Regions from separate parts of the Priestia sp. D51 genome, predicted to be linked through region 1. Evidence: a T-box and tRNA genes for the amino acid it is inferred to sense, from the RefSeq annotation. Region 1 holds a T-box; the other holds one or more tRNA genes.
What was found. A T-box is a leader RNA that pairs with one kind of tRNA and senses whether it is charged. The one in region 1 lies ahead of thrS (threonine--tRNA ligase), so its partner is inferred to be a tRNA-Thr.

Region 1 (7,494 bases):
AATTTCAGCTAACTATATAAGAACTCATTATAAACAAAAACATAACTATTTAAAAAATCTTTTAACTACACGTATGCCGGATGATATTCCTTGGTATTTACATAAAGCGGAAGGTTCGTTGTTTGGTTGGCTTTGGTTAGAAGGTTTGCCTTTCAGTGATAACGATCTATACAATAAATTAAAAGCAGAAAACTTGATTGTAGTACCAGGCGGATCATTCTTTCACGGCAACCGGTCTTGTCCTCACAACCAGGAGTGCATTCGTATAAGTCTTACTGCTACAGATGAGGAGTTAAAGAAAGGAATTGATATTCTTTCGTCAGTAGTCAAGAAAGTATACAGTTCAGATTTTATATGTGAAACAGAAAAAATCTAATTTCTTAAAGGTGTAGAGGTAAAAAAAGCCGACCCGGTTGCTAGGGCCGGTTTTTTTGTTTAGATTAAGCGATAGGCACATTAGAGAAAACAAACAGACATTTTTAATGATGTTTCTCTTTTAGTTGGTTAACTTTCTAAAGACCAGGATTTCACCGTTGTAAATTAAAGTTTTTTAGATACTTTGATGACGGTTTCTTTTTGTTTTGAGATACCTTTAACAGTACCTTCTGTTCGCTGGAAACCTTCTCCGCAAAAAGTATGACTTGTTTTTTGGACAAAAGGTTGATCTGTCTTTAAAGAGTTAATAAGCTCTCGTGCATCATCAGGCTTCATATCTTTATACCAAATACCGTCTGGGTAGGAAATGACGACGCATTTATCATGACATCTTCCATTACATCGAGTGCGAGTCGTATGTATGTATTCGTCCATCTCTTGATTAGCTATCTCAGTTCGAATCGCTTGTGTAACTTCTTCGGCTCCAACTCGATTGCAGCTGCTTCCATTGCAAATGAGAACGTGATGTTTCGTTGTACCTAAGTTCCATGTAGCCATGTTGATCCCTCCTATTAAAAGTAATGATTACGATTTATGACGTATAATGATTCCTTTTTTAGCAAAGAGGGTCCTTTACCTCATTAGAATTTTACCAGCTTGATTTTTTCACCCCAGGAATCTGTCCCTTGTGAGCAAGTTTTCTAAATGCAATTCGCGAAAGCTTAAATTTACGTAAATATCCACGAGGTCTTCCCGTTACTTCACAGCGATTATGCAAGCGAGTAGAAGAAGAGTCTCTAGGAAGCTTTCGTAGTTCATTATAATTTCCTTGTTCCTTTAACTGTTTTCTTAACTCAGCATATTTTTCGACAAGTGCTTGTCGGTGCTTTTCTTTTGCTATTTTTGATTTTTTAGCCAAATAATCATTCCTTTCTTAAAGTCCTTCTTGAAATTCGTAATCATTACTATTTATATTTTTATATCATAAACCACTGAAGAATGAAATGCAACTCATATTTAATGAGGAAAGCTATATTTTTATATGCTGAAAAATAGTTAAAAAAATACGAGAATATACAATTTCTTTTGGAACTGGATAATTTTTTGCAATGAAAGACTCTTATATTTCTGCTAGCATATGAACCACGTCAAGAAATAGCAAGGAGGCTTTTATTTTTATGATGAAAAAACTAGTAATTGCTATCGCAATGCTTATCCCGAGTTTTGGTGCAGGTTACTCAGCATTTGCTGCAGCACCCGCTCATGAACAGCACATTCAAGTAAATAAAAATGATAAAGAACTATTAGCTCGTCTTGTATCAGCTGAAGCCAAAGGAGAGCCGTACGCAGGCAAAGTAGCCGTGGCAACAGTTGTATTAAATAGAGTCGACAGCAGCAAATTTCCGGACACTGTAAAAGGCGTTATTTATCAAAAAGGTCAGTACAGCCCGGTCAGCAACGGTCAAATTAATAAACCTGCAGACAAAGGTTCAAAAAAAGCTGTAGAAGAAGCAATTAATTTCCAAGGTCAAGGAAAAGGTTCATTATTCTTCTTTAATCCTGATAAAACGGGAGATCAATGGCTGCGCCAAAAACAAGAAACAATTAAAATAGGAAATCATGTATTTGCAAAATAATGAAAAAGCTAATGGCTAGCTACGCGCTGTCATTAGCTTTTTTAGATATGTACATAAAATAAGGAATATCGTATTGAAACGAGTTATGAAAGGCTTAGAGAAATCCTCCAAGTCTTTTTTTTGTTTGGATATAAAAAGACATGAACCGTACTCCGTTCGTCTAAAAAAAGTCCTTTTTACATAGTTTATCAATACAGAAAATTTGATAAACACGTGGAGGAGTAAAGATGAAGGAGCAGCCTAATTTTTTGTTAATTATGGTGGACGAAGAACGATTTCCACCCGTATATGAAAGTAAAGAAGTAAAAAAGTGGCGAAAAAACTATTTAAAAGCACATGAATTTTTAAAACAGCACGGGATGTCATTCACTCGTCACTACGTCGGTTCTACAGCCTGTTCACCGAGTCGAGCTACATTGTTTACAGGGCAGTACCCTTCCTTGCACGGAGTTACGCAAACGCAAGGTATCGCAAAGAAGTCACAAGATCCTGATATGTTTTGGCTGCAGCCTAATACCGTCCCAATGATGGGAGATTATTTTAAGCAGGCTGGGTATCAAACCTTTTATAAAGGAAAATGGCATATTTCTGATGAGAACATCTTAATTCCAGGAACACATAACGTTTTTTCTAGCTACCAGATGCAAACAGGAATACCCGATCCAGAAAAAGAGTCCCTCTATCAACGGGCTAATAAGCTTGAAAAGTTTGGTTTTTCAGGCTGGATTGGTCCAGAGCCAGAGGGGAGAAACCCGCACAATTCTGGTTCATCTGCGGCCATTGGAGTGAGCGGACGAGACGAAATATATGCAGAGGAAATCATAGAGCATATTCAACGATTAGAATATCAAAAGACTTCGCAGCCTTGGCTCATGGTAGCTTCGTTTGTGAACCCGCATGACATTGCGCTGTTCGGAGCGATTACCAAACACCTTCCCATGTTTCAGTTTTCTATTGACGAAACAATTCCGAACATCGAGCCGCCACCTACCATTCGAGAATCCTTACACACAAAGCCTAGCGCTCAAAGCAGCTATAAATACATCTATCCAAAAGCGCTGCAGCCGACGCCAAATTCTAGTTTCTACCGGCGCTTATATTATCAGCTTCAAAAAAATGTTGACAAACAAATTTTGAAAGTCCTTCAGACTATAGAACAATCTTCGTTCTATGACAATACTATTATTATTTTCACGTCGGATCACGGTGATTTGCTGGGGGCTCACGGAGGACTACATCAAAAATGGTACAACATGTATGAAGAGTCGATTCACGTGCCGCTTCTCATTCATAACAAGCATTTGTTTCCTAGTTATCAACGTACAGACGTACTGACTAGTCACGTTGACTTGATCCCGACAATGCTTAGCTTGGCTAATATCGATGCTTCCGCTGTTCAAAAGCAATTGCAAAAAAGTCATACGGAAGTACATCCATTTGTTGGGCGAGACCTCTCAGGAACGTTGAGAGGAGAAACATCGCTCTATCAAGAAAAAGCACCGATTTTCTTTATGACGGATGATGACCCGACAAAAGGACTTCACCAAACAAATTTTTTAGGAGAAAGCTATCCGTCAGTCGTTCAGCCTAATCACATTCAAGCGGTCATTGTCGAGTTTCAATCAGCCGCAGAAAAGGAAATCCGGAAATACGCTCGATACCATGATAATCCGCAATTTCGGTCAGCACCTAACGAAAAAGATGAAGTCATCCACCGAGAGCAATATGAAAGTTACCCTGTAGATCTTACTAACCTTAAAGAAACATCGGTTCCGGATCAAATTGAAATGTACAATTTGACCAAGGATACGTTAGAAACAGTAAATTTGGCTTACCCGTATTTTTCAACAAATGAAACAAGGAAAATTCAGCGGCAGCTTGATGTTATTCTTAAAGAACAACTCAGGAAAAAACGGATTTTTCCGCAAAGTGGAAGCATGTACCAGGAGCTTCCGTCTAAAGATAGATAAAAAATAGTTTCGACGAGTTCAAGCCTAATATTGGTGTAAGTAGAAAAAGGTATATTTAATATTCTAGTATATAAATAAAAAAACTGATGATACTTGTGCTATGTTACTTATTCTGATTTGAGCAATACTGGATTTTAATTCGCTAATAATACTTAGATAAAGCAAATAAGTGCTTGTAATATCTTTCTTTTTTGCCTTTATTTTTACACAATAAAGGTAAAAACAAAATAAAATGCAGGTGTTAATATTATAATAAAAAACTTTTTAAGCCCATATATTCCTAAGTAACTTTTCGGAAATTTAAGCATAAATTAATTCTATAACATTAAAAAATAAAAATTATTTCTTGACTTCTGTAAAATTTATACACTATAATCACTTTTAACAACTAACAAACATTATTTGGCAATGAAAAGGACATGAATTAGGTGCCGTTTTCTTCGCAGAGAATAGGGTCAGCGGCTGGGAGCCCTTAAGAAATCATCTAATTTACCACCTTAGAGCTATTGCAGGGAATGTGCATAACTGAAACTGCAATCGGTAAAACCGTTATCTTTTTTGAGCGTAAAATGCATACAGGTATTTTACGGAATTAGGGTGGTACCACGACCGCATTCGTCCCTTCACTAGGGATGAGTGCGGTTTTTTATGTAGAAAAAATGAATATACAAGCATTGAAAAGGACATGAATCATTTTTGGATTTTCTTTACAGAGAGTAGGGTCACTGGCTGAGAACCCTTAGAAAACGAAATGAATTTACCACCTTGGAGCTGCGGCGGGGAATGTGTGTACACTGAAACTGCAACCGGTAAAACCGTTATCTTTTTAAGCGTAAAATACGTATAGGTATTTTACGGAATTAGGGTGGTACCACGGCCGCATTCGTCCCTTTACTAGGGATGAGTGCGGTTTTTTTGTTGAATAAAAACATATTGGAGGAATGAACATGTCGAAACAAATGGAAGCAGAAAAACGAAATCATCAAAAATTAGGTCAAGAACTGGAGCTGTTTATGTCGATGGAAGAAGCTCCTGGTATGCCGTTTTTCTTACCTAACGGAATGATTGTTCGAAATGAGTTAGAAAACTACTGGAAACAAAAGCATTACAAAGCAGGCTATCAAGAGATAAAAACTCCCATCATGATGAAACAGGAGCTATGGGAACAATCAGGGCATTGGGAGCACTATCATGAAAATATGTATTTTTCAAATGTTGACAAACAAAACTATGCGATTAAACCGATGAATTGTCCGGGAGCCATTTTATTGTTTAACAGCAAGCGAAGAAGCTATCGAGAACTTCCCATTCGATACGCAGAACTTGGATTGGTTCACCGCCACGAGCTTTCGGGCTCTTTAAACGGACTGCTAAGAGTCCGGTCATTCACACAGGACGATGCGCATTTATTCGTAGAACTTAATCAGATTGAAGTTGAGATTAGCCGCATTCTAGCGTTTATCCATGACTTTTATTCACATTTTGGCTTTGATTACAAAGTGGAGCTATCCACACGTCCTGAAAAATTTATGGGAGATATTGAAACATGGAATCAAGCAGAAAAGTCGCTTCAATCGGTGCTAAATGAAAAAGGCTTAAACTATCAGGTAAATGAAGGAGACGGAGCTTTTTACGGGCCGAAAATCGATTTTCATATTTTAGATTCCCTAGGCCGCAGCTGGCAGTGCGGAACAGTTCAGCTTGATTTCTTAATGCCAGAGAAGTTTGACTGTATGTATATTGGAGAGGACAATAAACCGCACCGTCCCGTAATGATTCACCGCGCTATATACGGTTCCGTTGAACGATTTATGGCCATCTTGATTGAACATTATGAAGGTCAATTTCCTCTTTGGCTGGCTCCTGTTCAATTTAAGCTTTTGCCTATTGCACCGCCGCATGTGGAATATGCATACAAGGTGAAACACGAGCTGGAGTCACAAGGGTATCGTGTTGAAGTGGATGATCGTATTGAAAAAATAGGTCTGAAAATTAGAGAAGCCGAAATGCTCAAAGTTCCTTATATGGCCGTAATAGGAGATAAAGAAGTAGAAAATAAATCGCTTGCTATGCGAAAGCACGGGAAGAAAAACATTGGAACAGTAAGTGTTGAAGAGGCAGCTGCACACTTGAATAAAGAAAAAAATTCAAACAGAGTTTATTGAAGCCATTTACCTTGCTAAATAGAAAAATCCGATTTTTTAAGTCGGATAGTGATTCCCTTCATCTTGTCTTACACCAAAATGAAGGGAATATTGAACTAGAAGGGTATAAGATATTATATATCGGCAGTATAACTTTTGCCTTAGACAAACGCCGGTATTTTGTGAAAAAAATTATCTTATCCCATTCGAATCGTTTGCATTTGATGGAGCTGAATCTTCATTTGACAATTTGTTCATAGGTTGCTGACCTCGCTTCTTTTTAGAAGGAGAATAAAAAAGAAATTTAAACATAAAGTACACTCCTAATGCTAGTAAAATACAGCCAATAAGTAAGTTAAGCATCTCTCTCCGCCCTTCATACGCTTCAGTTTTCATCATTATAACACCCGTTGAGGTAAAACATTCATCGTTCTGTAAATAATCCCTATGTCAGGAATTTATATTTGAAGATAGGTAGCGAAAAAAACTATCTGGAAATGAATCTATTTATTTTTTAGAATATTAATTTTATTCAAACTTATTATGCATAATCACAACGATGATTTCTTTATTTAGTTGATAAAGACAAAATAGAGAGAGATTAAGAAATCGCTTACAAAAACTCTTGAAATATATATAATGATATTAGTATACTAATAGACAAGTTAGTAATTATTTCTATATAATTACTTCTGTATCTGAAGTAAAAACGCGTAGTCAAATAGGAAAAGACGTCATTTTTAAGTTTTTTAATGGATGAGTGGCAACAGAGAGGAGAGAGTGCAATGGGAAAACTATTTAAAAAGAAGTCAATCGAGCAATTATTAGAACAAAGTCAAAACAAATCTCTAGTCAAAACATTAGGGGCATTCGATTTGACTCTTCTTGGTATTGGAGCCGTAATAGGAACGGGGGTTTTAGTTTTAACAGGCTTAGTAGCTGCTAACGATGCGGGGCCAGCCGTTATTTTTTCTTTTATACTGGCTTCTATTGTATGCGGTTTTGCAGCGCTGTGCTATGCGGAATTTGCTTCAACTATACCTGTATCTGGGAGCGTTTACACCTATACATATGCAACCATCGGCGAAGTGGTAGCACACTTAATGGGATGGACATTGCTTTCCGTCTATTTATTAACGATGTCAGCAGTAGCAAACGGCTGGTCTTCTTATTTTAACAACTTTTTAGAAGGATTTGGTTTTTCACTGCCAAAAGAATTGATTACAATCCCTGCAAATGGAGGTCTAGTAAACCTTCCTGCTATTTGTATTACGCTTCTTATTACATGGCTGCTTTCAAGAGGAACAAAAGAAAGTAAAAAAGTGAACAACTTTATGGTGCTTGTTAAATTGTTTATTATCCTTCTTT
Region 2 (7,494 bases), on a different contig from region 1:
TATTAATTTCCCAAAAGAGCTTGAAGAAGCAGCGGAGTTGGATGGGTTATCGAAGTTTGGAACATTCTTCAAAATAGTCCTTCCACTTGCAAAACCTGCCTTAGCAGCACAAACGATTTTTGTATTTATGGGGTTTTGGAATGATTTTATGAAGCCTTTAATTGTGATGTCTGATGAAAATATGTTCACGTTGACTTTAGGCCTTAACACATTTAAAGGTCAGTATATCAGTTATTGGAACTATATTATGGCAGCTTCCATGGTTTTTACACTTCCAATTTTGCTCATTTATGCGTTTTTTAACAAATATTTCATTAAAGGAATTTCGTTTACTGGAGGAAAATAAAAAAGAGGCTGGGATAAAAGTATTTTAGTTGGAATTACAAAAAAACGAACGATTAATTAAAAAATCATAATCGTTCGTTTTTTGTTGTCATGGTGAGCGTGAATTTCATATGTTTAGTTGCTTCTAGCTGTTGATTGAAGTTCACTCACATACTGATCAATCATCGTTTGCAGTTCCTCTAGGTTCGTTTTACTGTTGTTAACAGGCAGCTGCTTTAATGAATGAAGGGCACTATCCACAACAAACTTGCGGGGATTTGATTGTTTAAACAGCTCTTCTTCAATAAAACTAATAAGCTCTGTACATTTTTGACGTTCAAATTCATCCGTAAATTGTTTGTGAACCTGCTTTTTTAAATCGATAAGTGCTGCGGAAATGTCCTGTTCTATTTGATTTTTAGTATTTGGGCAAGATGGAAGCCATTCTTTAATCGTTTGCGGATCGAGCAAAATGTCTCCTGAATTTGCTACTTCGTCTACAAGAGGAAGCAGACGCTTAACGCTGTAAGTTATAATCTCATGGGGATCAGTCTTTGTACCATTGACCATAAAGTTATAGTGAAAGTTGCGGTGAAGCATGCCAAGAAACATAATTGCACAATCTAGCAGGTAAGGTTTCTTTTCTTGACCAAATAAATCAATGAACCGTTTGTAGAACCAGTTTACTTCAATAAACTGGGTTTTTTTTATGTATGCTTTTAAATCAGGGTCATTGGAAACAAATACTTCTTCAAGTAATGTAAAAAATTTGTGTTTGTGATGGTTTTTCATCTGTGCATCGATCTGTTTAATAAATACATCTACATCGGTCAGACTTTTACCAACCAGCAGCTGATTCCGCTCTTGTTCAATGGTCGTATGAAGCCATGTAAAAACAGCGATTAATAATTCATTTTTTGAAGAAAAATAGTTGTAGAATGTTCCTTTTGAAATGCCGCTATAATCAATGATGTCTTGAATAGACGTAGCTTGAAATCCTTTTTCAACGAAGAGATGGTGTGCATTTTTTACAACTTGCTGTTTTCGGTTATTCATTATTATCACCTAAATATAAAATTAGACTCATGGTCCAACTTTATGATACATGATTTAAAGCGTTTACACAAATGTTCTTTTCAGAAAACTGAACGATATCACGACAATATATTGGTATAAAAGGATTATAGGACTAAAAAAGTTGAGAAAGTAAAGAACGTGAACGTAAGATTTTTCACTTGCATAAATTGAACTCACAGTATAATATACTCTATGTAGAACACGTGTCTAAAAAAATGAACCTAAAGTATAAGGAGGTACAATAATGAGTCGATCGATAAATCAAATGGAAAAGCCGCCTTATGGCATAATTGCTATTTTGTTAATTGGCGCTTTTATCTCATTATTGAATGAAACGTTATTAAATGTGGCGCTGCCGTCTATTATGAAAGACTTAGATGTGACAACGTCAACTGTCCAGTGGCTTTCTACTGGTTATATGTTAGTGAATGGTATTATGATTCCAACTACCGCTTTTTTAATTCAGCGCTATTCTGTCAGAGGCTTATTTTTAACGGCGATGACTTTATTTACAGCAGGAACAATACTTGCAGGTGCTTCGCCCGTATTTTCTGTGTTGTTAACCGCTCGTATTATTCAAGCGTCAGGCGCAGCTATTATGATGCCGCTTTTAATGAACGTATTGCTCACAAGTTTTCCATTAGAAAAACGCGGAGCTGCGATGGGGATTTTCGGTTTAGTTATGATTTTTGCTCCGGCAATTGGTCCTACATTATCAGGATGGCTAATTGAACACTATGAGTGGAGAATGCTGTTCCACCTTGTTACGCCAATCGCAGCCATTGTATTAATAGGCGCTTTCTTCCTATTAAAAGACAAAAAAGAAAAAGTGGAAATCAATTTGGATTTTTTATCCCTTTTGCTATCTACAATTGGATTTGGCGGACTTCTATACGGGTTTAGCTCAGCAGGGGATAAAGGCTGGGATTCTGTGGAAGTATACGGTACCATTATCGTAGGAGCTGTGGCGCTGATTTTATTTATTACACGTCAGTTCAAGCTTAAAACACCGATGCTTGAATTCCGCATTTTTAAATATCCAATGTTTGCTTTATCATCAACGATTTCGATGGTGATCACAATGGCATTATTCTCAGCCATGCTGCTAATGCCAATTTATGTTCAAACGGTACGAGGCATCTCTCCGCTTCATTCAGGATTACTAATGCTTCCAGGTGCGCTGCTAATGGGTGTAATGTCACCGATTACCGGAAAATTATTTGATAAATTCGGAGCGCGTGCATTGGCTGTAACGGGTCTAACGATTACAGCTGTTACGACGTATTTCTTCAGTAACTTAGAGCTTGATACGACGTATACAACGCTCATTACGCTTTACACGCTTCGCATGTTCGGAATGTCTATGGTGATGATGCCGGTTATGACAAACGGATTAAATCAGCTGCCGCAGCGCTTTAATCCGCATGGTACTGCCATGAACAATACGCTTCAACAAGTATCGGGAGCTATTGGTTCGGCTCTTTTAGTAACGGTGATGTCAAACCGTACAGCTACTCATGCAAAAGAGCTCGCTCAAGATGCAATGAGCGGAGCAGGAGCAGCTAATGCAACCGCAGCCGGGGCAGCTCAAATGAAAGAGCAGATTGGGATGCAGGCAATGGTACAAGGGATTAACGATGCGTTTGCTATCTCTGTAGTCCTAGTGGTGGTTGCCTTAATTCTTTCATTGTTTATGAAACGAGCAACGCCGGCAAGTGAAGATGAAATGATAAAGGAAAAAGCAGGACGCGAGCAGTTTGCTAAATAAAAAAGAAATCCCCGCTGAGACAGCGGGGATTTTTTCAGCTTGTATATCTAAAGCTTAAGCCCATTTTCTTTAATAATTTCCGGTAGCCGATAGACGTTTGATCAGCCATAATATGCGCTTCCATCTGCAGGTCTAAAGGCAAGTCTTCAGGTTTTTGATTTTCAACCATTTCACGGTCTTCGTCAAAGACGCGAAGGTTAAAGTCATACACACCTTCAACGGGAGAATCTTTGTCAAAGTTTCGAGCGATTGGCGCGAATAAACGTGTTTCGCGGGCTGAAATAGGAGAGACTGCATTCATAATCCACAGCTCTGCGCCTTCTGGGAAGTATACTTTTAGCGTAGCTGTAAACGGCGGATAAACATCAAAGACGCGAAGCCATTTAAAATCAGGTGGATTTAAATGCTGCTGTTCTTTGGAATAATTGCTCACGGTGCTCGTATATTCTACATGAAGCCCATAGTCTGTATCGCTTACTTTATATTTAGGCACAAAGGCGTTGTTTCGATCACCAAATGTGTCCGTGTGAACCCAAGCAAAATGAGCTACGTCTAAAAAGCCTTCCATTTGACGACCGGCTGAACCCATGATATCAAAGCTCGGACAAACAATTTGCTGAAAATCAGGGTCTTCCCACGCATTGAAGTAAGGCAGGTTATCTTGTTCTCCTGTCAGGGAAGTCCAAACTAATCCAAATCGTTCAATAACTGGATAGACGGCCATACAGAGGCGGGGAGAAATGTTGGCGTCAGGGTGAGCTGGAATCGACGTGCATGCGCCGTCCGTTGCGTAGCGGAAGCCGTGGTAAGGACAGACAATTTCATCATCTTCCACCCAGCCCATGCTAAGCGGGGTCCCTCGGTGAACGCATAAATCGCGTGCCGCTACAACTTTGTGTGTGGTGCGGTATAGAACTAGATTTACATCTAGCAGTTTTACAGACGTTGGTTTCTCAGTTACATCACTGCAGCGTGCGACGGGGTACCAATACTTAGCGAGCGTCGTCCAATCTTCCAGGCTGAACGTGCAGTCTCTTGGGTAGGGAGTTGCCGTTTTTGATTTGGTCATGGTTGGTTGTTGTTCCATCTATTTTCTTCCTTTCTTTTGTAAGCTCTTTTACTAAGGGTAATATAAAAAAAGAAAATTCACACAATTTATGTGAGAAGTTCTAACATAAAATATGGAACTTTGTAGAAAGTGCGAATTTCAGAAGACGCCAATTAGAGAATATACCAATAAAAAAATTTAAAAAAGCGCTTCCTAAATAAATTTAAACGTGATATAATTTTCCAAGACGCTGGTGTAGCTCAGTAGGTAGAGCACTTGCATGGTAAGCAAGAGGTCGCAGGTTCGATCCCTGTCGCTAGCATACTCAAAAACCTTCTTTCTTGTTGAAAGAAGGTTTTTTTATTTGAATTGGCTTTAAATTTATTCTCCGAATTATTCTTCCCCGCCTTGTGAAAACTTTAACAGTTTGATAGCCTTATTAGGAGGCTGTTAGAAAACATGTGTATCTTTTCCACTATGTCTTATGAATCATATTTAGAAATATTCTTAAAAGAATGTTTATTGCCTCTAAGTATTGGGTACACGAAACTAGGGGTTAAATTTCAACAGGGAGTGTGAACGATAATTTGATTACGTTTAAGAATGTGTCAAAGCAATATCCAGACGGTACGACCGCCGTGAAAAATATTAATCTAGAAATAAAAGAAGGAGAGTTTTTCGTTTTAATTGGTCCGAGTGGATGTGGGAAAACAACCACCTTAAAAATGATTAACCGTCTTCATGATATTACCGAAGGAGAACTATACATAAAAGATAAGCTCGTATCGGACCACAACATACATGAGCTACGCTGGAACATTGGTTATGTGCTACAGCAGATTGCTCTTTTTCCTCATATGACCATTGCTGAGAATATAGCCATTGTACCGGAGATGAAGCATTGGAAGAAAAACAAAATCAAAACGCGTATTGATGAACTGCTTACCTTGGTAGGACTAGACCCAAAGCAATATCGAAACCGAAAGCCGTCTGAGCTCTCAGGTGGCCAGCAGCAACGTGTAGGTGTAGCACGTGCCCTCGCAGCTGATCCCCCCGTTATTTTAATGGACGAACCCTTTAGCGCCCTCGATCCGTTAAGCCGCGAACAGCTTCAACAAGATGTTATTAGCTTAAAAGAAAAAATCAAAAAAACATTTGTGTTTGTTACGCATGATATGAGCGAAGCCATGACGCTTGGAGATCGTATCTGCCTGATGAAAGATGGGGAAATTGTTCAAGTTGGCACCCCGGAGGAATTCATTCAAAAGCCTAAAAATGAGTTTGTAAAAACATTTATTGGAAATCAAGGAAATACTTTATTTGAGACATTGGATATGTTTGTCAAAGAAAGTGAACAGCCAGACGTAGAACCTACTGAAGAGCTAGCTTCAACCGCCACTGTTCAGCAGGCAATGGACGCCCTTTACGACCATGAAGCAATAGCTGTGAAAAAAGGGAGCAAACGCATTGGCGTTGTAACGCGCAAAACTCTATTAGCGTTTCTTTCTGATAAAACGAAAGAAGGAGGAACGCTGTAATGAATGCACTAAGCACATTATTAGATCAACGAGGAGATGCCCTGTTTCAAGCTCTTCTTGAACACATTCAAATTTCAGTACTGGCTCTTGTGATCGCCGTATTAATTTCAGTGCCGCTTGGACTGTACTTAACGAGGCATGACCGCATTGCTGAACCGATCATTGGCGTAACAGCCGTACTGCAAACCATTCCCTCACTCGCTTTATTAGGATTACTGATTCCTCTTGTCGGAATTGGAACCTTTCCCGCGGTTATTGCACTGTTTTTATATTCGCTTCTTCCTATTGTACGAAATACATATACCGGAATTAAAGAAGTGGACCCATCTTTAATTGAAGCATCCAAAGCCATGGGGATGAACTCGTGGAGACGATTAATCAAAGTAGAACTTCCTCTAGCGCTTCCTGTCATTATGGCCGGAATTCGCACAGCGATGGTACTCATTATTGGTACAGCGACAATCGTGGCTCTTATCGGAGCAGGCGGACTCGGAAGCTTAATTTTGCTTGGTATTGACCGAAGCGATAATAGTTTGATTTTATTAGGAGCCGTTCCAGCAGCATTATTAGCGCTTATTTTTGATGGAATTCTGCGAACGATTGAACACTCTGCTAAAAAAGGGTCCAAAAAACGCTCGTTCATCATGATCATCGTATTAATACTTATTCTTGTTTCTCCGTTTGCAGCAATGAGCGCAACAAAACCAGACCTTGTTATCGGAGGGAAAATTGGCGCAGAACAAGATATTTTAATTAATATGTACAAAGAATTAATTGAAGATCAAACCGATATGAAAGTAAATCTTCGTTCGTCGCTTGGAAAAACAGTATTTGTATTTGAGGCTCTGCGTAACAAGGAAATTGATTTGTACCCTGAATATACGGGGACAGCCATTGTGACGCATCTAAAGGAACAGCCGGACAGCAAAGATGAAACACAGGTGTACAAGCAGGCAAAAGAAGGATTTCAAAAGAAATTCGGCCTTGTCTATTTAGATCCAATGAAGTTTAATAATACGTACACATTGACCGTTACAAAAGAATTTGCTAAAGAAAATAATCTAACGACCATTTCAGATTTGGCAAATGCAACAGATAAAGTAAAAGCAGGATTTACGCTTGAGTTTAAAGATCGTGAAGACGGCTACGTAGGCCTTCAAAAAGAATATGGCCTTACCTTCCCGAATATTAAGACGATGGAGCCGAAGCTTCGCTATCGCGCTGTAGAAAAAGGCGATATTAACATGCTTGATGCTTATGCAACGGATCCTGAAATCAAACAGTTTGGTTTAAAAGTCTTAAAAGACGACCAGCAGTTCTTCCCACCGTATCAAGGAGCGCCTGTGCTTCGTGAAGATACGCTAAAAGAGCACCCTGAACTGAAAAAAATCTTAAATCAACTGGGTGGTAAAATCAGTGACGACGAAATGCGTGAAATGAACTATCAAGTAAACGCAAAAGGAAAAACGGCTGAAGAAGTCGCTCATCAATTCTTAGTGAAAAAAGGATTAATTAAAAAATAAAAATGAAGACAAAAAGATCCGAACGATTTATCGTTCGGATCTTTTTTTAGGCGTGATTTCGTTATGTTTCAATCTCTTTTTAATGTGAGAGAAGCGTTAATGAAAATGAGGTCTTATGAACAAGCTAAAGGTACCAAATTTGTTTTCTGATGGAGAGGAGGCGCCGTTATGAATTCATTTTTTGCGTGTCATCCTGTACAACATTCTTTTCAGCTT

Region 2: it encodes a tRNA-Thr, which carries the amino acid that the T-box ahead of thrS (threonine--tRNA ligase) is inferred to sense. The anticodon was not compared.

Annotation. Positions count from the first base shown of each region.
Region 1 covers NZ_JBLTIR010000004.1:6,134-13,627, reverse strand. Annotated here, with positions in the region: gene ACNHOZ_RS16790 (valine--pyruvate transaminase) at 1-376, shown strand, start outside; gene ACNHOZ_RS16785 ((2Fe-2S) ferredoxin domain-containing protein) at 541-933, opposite strand; gene rpsN (30S ribosomal protein S14) at 1,025-1,294, opposite strand; gene ACNHOZ_RS16775 (cell wall hydrolase) at 1,554-2,012, shown strand; gene ACNHOZ_RS16770 (sulfatase-like hydrolase/transferase) at 2,240-3,982, shown strand; T-box leader at 4,382-4,608, shown strand; T-box leader at 4,648-4,876, shown strand; gene thrS (threonine--tRNA ligase) at 4,930-6,147, shown strand; gene ACNHOZ_RS16760 (hypothetical protein) at 6,319-6,522, opposite strand; gene ACNHOZ_RS16755 (amino acid permease) at 6,912-7,494, shown strand, end outside.
Region 2 covers NZ_JBLTIR010000001.1:963,158-970,651, forward strand. Annotated here, with positions in the region: gene ACNHOZ_RS05000 (carbohydrate ABC transporter permease) at 1-346, shown strand, start outside; gene ACNHOZ_RS05005 (TetR/AcrR family transcriptional regulator) at 460-1,380, opposite strand; gene ACNHOZ_RS05010 (DHA2 family efflux MFS transporter permease subunit) at 1,646-3,169, shown strand; gene ACNHOZ_RS05015 (aromatic ring-hydroxylating oxygenase subunit alpha) at 3,204-4,256, opposite strand; tRNA gene ACNHOZ_RS05020 (tRNA-Thr) at 4,467-4,539, shown strand; gene ACNHOZ_RS05025 (ABC transporter ATP-binding protein) at 4,805-5,755, shown strand; gene ACNHOZ_RS05030 (ABC transporter permease/substrate-binding protein) at 5,755-7,278, shown strand; gene ACNHOZ_RS05035 (YwaF family protein) at 7,447-7,494, shown strand, end outside.